2 regions of the Nocardiopsis sp. TRM 82005 genome follow, and region 1 is predicted to be linked to the other one. Evidence: riboswitches for the same ligand, from Rfam matches in the RefSeq annotation. Region 1 holds a riboswitch; the other holds the start of a gene.
The links. A riboswitch is a leader RNA that binds a small molecule or an ion and turns the genes downstream of it on or off. The one in region 1 is predicted to bind glycine.
Positions count from the first base shown of each region.

Region 1 (4,170 bases):
TCGCGCTGGCCCAACAGGGCGTCGCCCCGGCCCGGCCACTCACCCATGACCTGCTCCGGGACGTGCTCGACGCCCTGGACACCGGGCTCAACACGGTGAACATCACCGGCCTCAGCGACGGCATCTTCTATGCCGAACTGGTTTTCAGCAACGGTGTGGAGGTGAGCGCGCGCCCCTCCGACTCGATCGCCCTGGCATTACGGACGGGCACGCCTATCTACGCGCATGAGGACGTGATCGAAGAGGCCGGGATGCCGATCCCGGACGAGCAGGAGGACCAGGTCGAGGCGTTCCGGGAGTTCCTGGACAACATCTCGCCCGAAGACTTCGGCAGACGTACGGAGTAGGTGCCGGGGCGTGCTCCTCCTGACGGACCCGCGCGTGGGCGCGGGTCCCGCTTGTGCGTGGCTTTCGGTGTGACCGGAGAGGACACGCCGCGACCTGCGGCTTTGTTCCGGGCGCCGGTGATAGATTGGAACAAGGAAATGGCCGTAATGGTTCGGGCCGAAACCCCGGCAGGCGCACGGGGCGCCACCGGGCGGCTCTGTGACACCAGCGCCGCGCGCACTTGGCGACGCGCCGCATGGTGTCGTTGACGCTGCCGGTCGGCCGTCCTACCGTCATTGCAGTGGAACCCGCGGCGCACCCGTTCCCTGAGTGGACATCCCCTGTCGAGACCGCCGTGGGACGAGAAGCCGGAGGTCGGCGTGGCGGTAGCGGGCGGCGAGCGGGATCCCCATGACAGGCGGTTCGCGCTGCGGCTAGCGGGGCAGCAGGGCCTACTGTGCGAAGAGGACGTGGTGGCGCTGCCTATGGACGTCGGGTACCGGGGCCCCGCGGCGTGTACCGCCGCAGGGATCAGCTACCGCCAGCTCGACTACTGGGCCAGGACCGGCCTGGTGGAGCCGAGCGTGCGTGCCGGAGCCCACAACGCCCCCCTCTACAGCCTCCCCGACATCCTGTTGCTCAAGGTGGCCAAACGGTTCCTGGACACCGGGATCTCGCTACAGCAGATCCGCACCGCGGTCGACCACCTGCGCGGCCGCCCCGCCCTGGACCTGGCCCGCATCACCCTGATGAGCGACGGCGTCAGCGTCTACGAGTGCACCTCGCCCGAGGAGGTCGTCGACCTCATGCAGCGTGGACAGGGCATGTTCGGCCTGGCCCTGGCCAACGTCTGGCGCGAGCTGGAGGAGGCGCTGGGCGTGGTCCCCGCCGAGGAGCGGACCGACCTGCCCGCCGTGGCACCCCAGCCCGTGGACGAGCTGGCCAGGCGCCGCCGGGAACGCCGCACCGGTTGAGCCCTCCGAGGCACACCGCGGACCGCGTGCCCTCCCCGTGCGGTCGAACCGCATCGCGCGCGGGGCGGACGGGCCGCCGCGGCCACGGGAGCCCCGCAGCCGTTCGTAGGATCCGACAGATCGAAGCCGTCAAGCCAGTGAAACACCTGACCGGCGGCGGTACCCGGCGCGGCCATCGAGTACGGTCGTAGTCACAACAGGGATGAAAAACGACATTCATCCTGGTTGTACACATGTACAGACTGTCAGCTGGCTGTCGATGCCGCGCGAGAGAGACCCCGCCAACGGGGCGCCGACGGGGCAACACTCCCCAGTAACCTCTCAGGCACCATGGACCGCGTGGAGTAGGCCGCTCTGAAGCCTGGGCACCGCTGTGCCCGGTGACAGAGGGGGAGACCGTGAGGAACACCGCCGATCAGACTCGGCCCTGTCACCAGGAGGTCTCCATGCCAGACCAGCCCGTGCACACCCCCGGCGAACCCGCCAGGGTGTTCGCCGACCGCCACATCGGCCCCGCCCCGGCTGAGACCCAGGAGATGCTCAAGACCGTCGGCTACGGCTCCACCGCCGAACTCATGGCCGACGCCGTGCCCGAGTCCATCCTCACCGGGCCCGGGAAGAGCGCGCCGCTGGACCTGCCCGAGGCGATCGGCGAGTCCGAGGCCCTGGCCGAGCTGCGCGACCTGGCCTCCCGCAACGACGTGCGCACCTCGCTGATCGGCCAGGGTTACTACGGCACCTTCACCCCGCCGGTCATCCTGCGCAACATCATGGAGAACCCCGCCTGGTACACGGCCTACACGCCCTACCAGCCCGAGATCTCCCAGGGCCGCCTGGAGGCCCTGCTCAACTTCCAGACCATGGTCTCGGACCTGACCGGCCTGCCCGTCTCCGGCGCCTCGCTGCTGGACGAGGCCACCGCCGCCGCCGAGGCCATGACCCTTGCCCGGCGCGCCTCCCGGAGCAAGGCCGACGTCTTCGTCGTCGACTCCGACGTCTTCCCCCAGACCCTGCGGGTGCTGCGCACCCGCGCCGAGCCCCTGGGCATCGAGATCGTGGTCGCCGACCTGTCCCGGGGACTGCCCGACGGCGACGCCTTCGGTGTCCTGGTGCAGTACCCCGCCTCAAGCGGCGCGGTCCGTGACCCCGGTACCGTCATCGCCCAGGCGCACGAACGCGGCGCCCTCGCGGTGGTGGCCGCCGACATCCTCGCCCTGACCCTGCTGCGCAGCCCCGGGGACCTGGGCGCCGACGTCGCGGTCGGCTCCACCCAGCGCTTCGGTGTCCCGCTCGGCTTCGGCGGCCCGCACGCCGGGTACATGGCCGTCGGTGAGAAGCTGCGCCGCCAGCTGCCCGGCCGCCTGGTCGGCGTCTCGGTGGACAACGCGGGCAAGCCCGCCTACCGCCTGGCCCTACAGACCCGCGAGCAGCACATCCGCCGCGAGAGGGCCACCAGCAACATCTGTACCGCCCAGGTCCTGCTCGCCGTCATGGCCGGGATGTACGCCGTCTACCACGGCCCCGACGGACTGCGCGCGATCGCCCGCCAGGTGCACGCCCGTACCGCCGCCCTGGCCGCCGCTCTCACCGAGCGCGGCTTCGAGCTCGTGCACTCCGCCTACTTCGACACCCTGCGCGTGCGCGTGCCCAGCGCCGCCCGCGTCGTGGAGTCCGCGCTGGAGTCCGGGTACAACCTGCTGGCCGTCGACCAGGACACGGTCGGTGTGAGCGTGGACGAGACCACCGCCCCGGCCGACCTGGAGAAGGTCCTGGCCGCCTTCGGCGAGGCCGAGCGCGGCTCCTCCCGAGTGCGCCTGAGCGTGGACGGAACCGCTGACCGCCTGCCCGCGGGGCTGGCCCGCGAAGTCGACTACCTGACCCACCCGGTGTTCAACACCCACCGCAGCGAGACCTCGTTGCTGCGCTACATGCGCCGCCTGTCCGACCGGGACCTGGCGCTGGACCGCACGATGATCCCCCTGGGCTCGTGCACCATGAAGCTCAACTCCACCACCGAGATGGAGCCGGTCACCTGGCCGGAGTTCGCGGGCCTGCACCCGCTCGCGCCGCTGGACCAGGCCGCCGGTAGCGTGGCCCTGATCCGCGACCTGGAGGCCTGGCTGGCCGAGGTCACCGGGTACGACGCGGTCTCCCTCCAGCCCAACGCCGGCTCCCAGGGCGAACTCGCCGGACTGCTGGCCATCCGCGGCTACCACCACTCGCGCGGCGAGGCACACCGCGACGTGTGCCTGATCCCCAGCTCCGCGCACGGCACCAACGCCGCCAGCGCGGTCATGGCCGGTATGCGCGTGGCCGTCGTGGCCTGCGACGACAACGGCAACGTCGACCTGGAGAACCTGCGCGCCAAGACCGCCGAACACGCGGACGACCTGGCGGCCATCATGGTCACCTACCCGTCCACGCACGGCGTGTACGAGGACACCATCACCGAGGTGTGCGATCTGGTGCACGAGGCGGGCGGCCAGGTGTACGTGGACGGCGCCAACCTGAACGCGCTGCTGGGCTGGGCCAAGCCGGGCGAGTTCGGCGCCGACGTCAGCCACCTGAACCTGCACAAGACCTTCTGCATCCCGCACGGCGGCGGCGGTCCGGGGGTGGGCCCGGTCGCGGTCCGCTCCCACCTGTCCGGCTTCCTGCCCAACCACCCGGGCCAGCCCGATGCGGGCCCGCACACGGGGGTGGGGCCGGTCTCCGCGGCCCCGTTCGGCTCGGCGGGCATCCTGCCCATCTCCTGGGCGTACATGCGGATGATGGGGGAGCAGGGACTGCGCTCGGCCACCGAGATCGCGGTGCTGTCCGCCAACTACGTGGCCAAGCGGCTGGAGCCCTACTTCCCCGTGCTCTACAC
Region 1 is NZ_JBWDTQ010000042.1:16,790-20,959, forward strand. It holds gene AC0T5L_RS25980 (bifunctional nuclease family protein) at 1-347, shown strand, start outside; gene AC0T5L_RS25985 (MerR family transcriptional regulator) at 813-1,301, shown strand; glycine riboswitch at 1,559-1,649, shown strand; gene gcvP (aminomethyl-transferring glycine dehydrogenase) at 1,748-4,170, shown strand, end outside.

Region 2 (4,170 bases), on a different contig from region 1:
GCGCCGGGCTGCCCCGCCGCCTGATGATCGACGCCAGCCACGCCAACAGCGGCAAGGACCACACCCGCCAGCCCGGTGTGACCGCCGCGATCGCCGCCCAGGTCGCCGAGGGCCAGAAGGGCATCGTCGGTGTCATGCTGGAGAGCTTCATCGTCGAGGGCGCCCAGAAGCTGGGGGACCCGGCCGACCTGACCTACGGCCAGTCGATCACCGACAAGTGCATGGGTTGGGAGACCACCGGCGAGGTGCTGTCCCAGCTGGCCGAGTCCGTGCGTCAGCGCCGCAAGAACGCCGCCTGACGACGGACACGCGAGGGCATCCGCGTCCGCTCAGGCGCGGATGTCCTTGTGCACGGCCCCGTCCTCGACCACCGCGGTGATGCTGCTCGGGCCCGCCGCCACCGCGATGTCGGTGAGGGGGTCCCCGGCGCAGACGACGATGTCGGCCCGCTTGCCGATCTCCAGCGTGCCGATCTCGTCGGCCAGGCCCACGAGTTCGGCCGCGTCCCGGGTCCCGGCGAACAGGGCGGCCTCTGTGCTCAGGCCGTGTTCCACGAGCAGTGCGAGTTCACGCAGGTTGCGGCCGTGCGAGCAGACACCGGAGTCGGTCCCCAGGGCCACACGCACCCCGGCGCGCAGGGCCGCGGACACGCGCTCGCTCAGGTGTTCCTGGAGCCTGAGCTTCTTGGCTACGGCGTCGTCCGCCGACTTCGCCGGGTCGGGCCGAGCGGTGGCCGTGGCCAGGGTGGGCACCAGGAAGGCGCCGCGCTCCCCCATCATGTCGATCCCGCGCTCGCCGATCTCGTAGCCGTAGTGCGGCGGCTGGTCCACCAGGTCGGCCGGGTTCATGCCGTCGCCGGACATGACCATGTGCACGTGGGTGTCGACGAACCCGGGCAGGACGGTGCACCCGGTCACGTCGATCTCGTGGTGCGGCCCGCCGATCCTCGGGGCGTCCGCGGCGGGACCCATCCAGTCGATCCGTCCGCCGCGCGCCACGACCACCCAGTCCGGACGGCGGCCCGGTGCCGGTTCCGTCGAACACGGTCCCGCCCCGGACCGTGACCGTCGTGTCCTCGGACCTCAGTGCCCTCCCTCCAGACGACCCGAGGCCGCCGCGCCTCCCGGATCCGTACTCCGGGGTGTCCGCGGCCGCTCCGACCGCCCCGGGCCCGACGGGATCACTCCCCGGCGGCCTCCGGCGGCAGGACCTCCAGCTCCACGAGCAGTTCGCGTCCCAGCGACACCCGCAACTCCTCCTGCCCGTCCTCCTCGAGTTCGATACGCAGCGCGAAGGTGTACAGTTCCTCGCCTCGCTCGACCCAGCCGACCCACCAGCCCGGCGCGGGCTCGACGCCCGTGGCCCACCCGGTCTTGGCGCACAGGGTGTAGCCGTCGCCCTCCTCCACGGTGGCGATCTCCTGGAGCGCCCGCTGGTGCTCCGTGTCCACGGGCAGGTCGGCGAGGGCCAGGTCGGCCAGGAATGAGGTCTGCTCCATGGCGGAGATCTCCAGCGGACCGTCCAGCCAGAACCCGTCCACCGAGTCCGCGTCGCCCACCGACCGGTTTCCGTAGTCGAATCGGTCCACCCAGGTCACCATCCGCTCGTGCCCGACCCTGCGGGCCAGTTCCTGGTAGACGGACAGGTTGGAGGCGGGAAAGGCTTCACGCAGGGACATGTCCCGCTCCCACTCGGGCACCCGCTGGGACCCGCCGCCGTAGGACAGCACCTCGTCCACGTCCTCGACCGCGCCCGTCTGTAGCCCGATCAGGGTGTTGGGGATCTTGAAGGTGGACGCGGGCACCGCGCGCTCATGGGCCTCCTCGGGCCCGACCACGGTCGCCCTCCGCTCCCGCACGTCGTAGAGCGCGAAGGCGCCCACGACCCCCTCCTCGGAGAACACCGCCTCCAGGTCCTCGCGCTCCTCGGCGGCCACGTCGCCCCGGGTCAGGGCACCGGCCTCCGGGCCGTCCCCGGAGGACCCGGCCGGATCCCCGTCTCCCGTGGCCCGCCGCCCTGCCCGGACTCGGCGCACCCGGTCCCCGCGGCCAGGGTGAGGACGCATCCGGCGGCCAGCGCGGGCAGGCCGCGTACCGTCCCCCGCAGCCTCCGGGACCCGTCCCCGGTGTCGGTTCGCATTCGCCATCCCCTCCACACGACAAAAGCCCGTCCTCGGCACACGCTAACCTCTCGACCCCGCCAGAGGGCGGTGACGGCGGGGACACCGGTCCGGGGTCCGGCGAGGTGCCGGGCTCGGAGGCGGGCGGCCACGGCTCCACCGGGGGCAGCTCCGGGCACTCTTGGGGGCCGTGTGCGGCCGCTGCTAGGCTGAACGTGTTGCTGACCCCGTACGGGAGAGTGCCCGCGTATCCAGCACGGGCCGCCGAAGGAGCAATTCCTCCCCGAAGACAACCTCTCAGGCACAGTGGACCGTACGGGCGAGACCACTCTGGAAAGCAGGGACGACCGTCTCTCGCCGAAGGTGCAAGCCACGCCGAGGCATGGCGAAGCTCTCAGGCACCGATGACAGAGGGGGAGGATGGCAACGCCACGTACGTCACGACGCCCATCCTCTCGGGAGTTCCCATGTCAGAGCCCGCATCCGCGCCGCGCGCCACGGCGCTGCGCGAGGCCCACGAGAAGGCCGGCGCCACCCTCGTCGACTTCGCCGGATGGCTCATGCCGCTGCGCTACGGCAGCGAGACCGCCGAACACAGGGCGGTGCGCGAGGCCGCGGGCCTGTTCGACCTCTCCCACATGGGTGAGATCCGGCTGACCGGACCGCAGGCCGCCGACGCCCTGGACTACGCGATGGTGGGGCACCTGTCCCGGGTCAAGGTGGGCCGGGCCCGGTACAGCATGATCACCGCCGAGGACGGCGGGGTCCTGGACGACCTCATCGTCTACCGGCTCGGCGAGGAGGAGTACCTCGTCGTGGCCAACGCCGCCAATGTGCCGGTCGTGGCCTCCGCCCTGGCCGAGCGGGCCTCCGGCTTCGACACCGAGGTCGCCGACGAGTCCGCCGACCACGCCCTGATCGCCGTCCAGGGTCCGCGCGCCGTGGACGTCCTGGCGCCGCTGACCGACGCGAACCTGGACGACATCCGCTACTACGCCGGGTACGAGCACACCGTCGCCGGTGAACCCGTCCTGCTCGCCCGTACCGGCTACACCGGCGAGGACGGCTTCGAGATCTTCGTCAGGCCCGCCACGCGGGCCCCCAAGGTGTGGGACGCCCTCCTGGCCGAAGGGGAGAAGCACGGCCTCGTGCCCGCCGGGCTCTCGGCCCGCGACACCCTGCGCCTGGAGGCCGGGATGCCGCTGTACGGGCAGGAGCTCACCGCCGACCTCACCCCCTTCGACGCCGGCCTGGGCCGGGTGGTCAAGTTCGACAAGGGCGACTTCGTGGGCCGGGCCGCCTTGGAGGAAGCCTCGCGCACCTCCCGTCCCCGCCGCCTCATCGGCCTCCTCGCACGCGGTCGCCGCCCGCTGCGCAAGGACCAGAACGTACTGCGCGACGGCACGGTCGTCGGAACCATCACCAGCGGCGCGCCCTCTCCCACCCTGGGCCGCCCCATCGCCATGGCCTACGTGGACGGCGACCTCGACACCTCGACCGGCACGTTCACCGTGGACGTGCGCGGACGGGGCGAGGACGTCGACGTGGTCGAACTGCCGTTCTACAAGCGGCAGTCGTAGAGCAGGGGCCTTCACACCCCGAAGGCCCGCACGCCCCGCGCGGCGGGATCCCCCACGGAGGGACCCGCACGCACGGGGCGCGACCGGGCGTAGGCCGGGCCGGGCAGCCGTACGGGCGCGCGGCAGGAAAATGGAACACCTCCAAGGAGAGTTGAAGTGAGCGTTCCCACGGAGCTGGGTTACACCGCCAAACACGAGTGGGTCGTGGTCGAGGACGGGGTCGCCACCGTCGGGATCACCTCGTTCGCCGCCGAGGCCCTGGGTGACATCGTCTACGTCGAGATGCCCGAGGCCGGCAGCGAGGTGTCCGCGGGCGAGCCGTGCGGCGAGGTGGAGTCCACCAAGTCCGTCAGTGACATCTACTCACCGGTCAGCGGCGAGGTCGTCGAGGTCAACGAGGCCCTCGAAAACGAGCCCGAGGCGGTCAACTCCGCCCCCTTCGGGGCCGGGTGGCTGTTCAGGGTGCGGCTC
Region 2 is NZ_JBWDTQ010000023.1:110,603-114,772, forward strand. It holds gene AC0T5L_RS18980 (3-deoxy-7-phosphoheptulonate synthase) at 1-299, shown strand, start outside; gene AC0T5L_RS18985 (amidohydrolase family protein) at 330-971, opposite strand; gene AC0T5L_RS18990 (penicillin-binding transpeptidase domain-containing protein) at 1,181-1,951, opposite strand; glycine riboswitch at 2,342-2,443, shown strand; gene gcvT (glycine cleavage system aminomethyltransferase GcvT) at 2,587-3,699, shown strand; gene gcvH (glycine cleavage system protein GcvH) at 3,856-4,170, shown strand, end outside.
Region 2: another riboswitch for glycine. It lies ahead of gcvT (glycine cleavage system aminomethyltransferase GcvT); the one in region 1 lies ahead of gcvP (aminomethyl-transferring glycine dehydrogenase).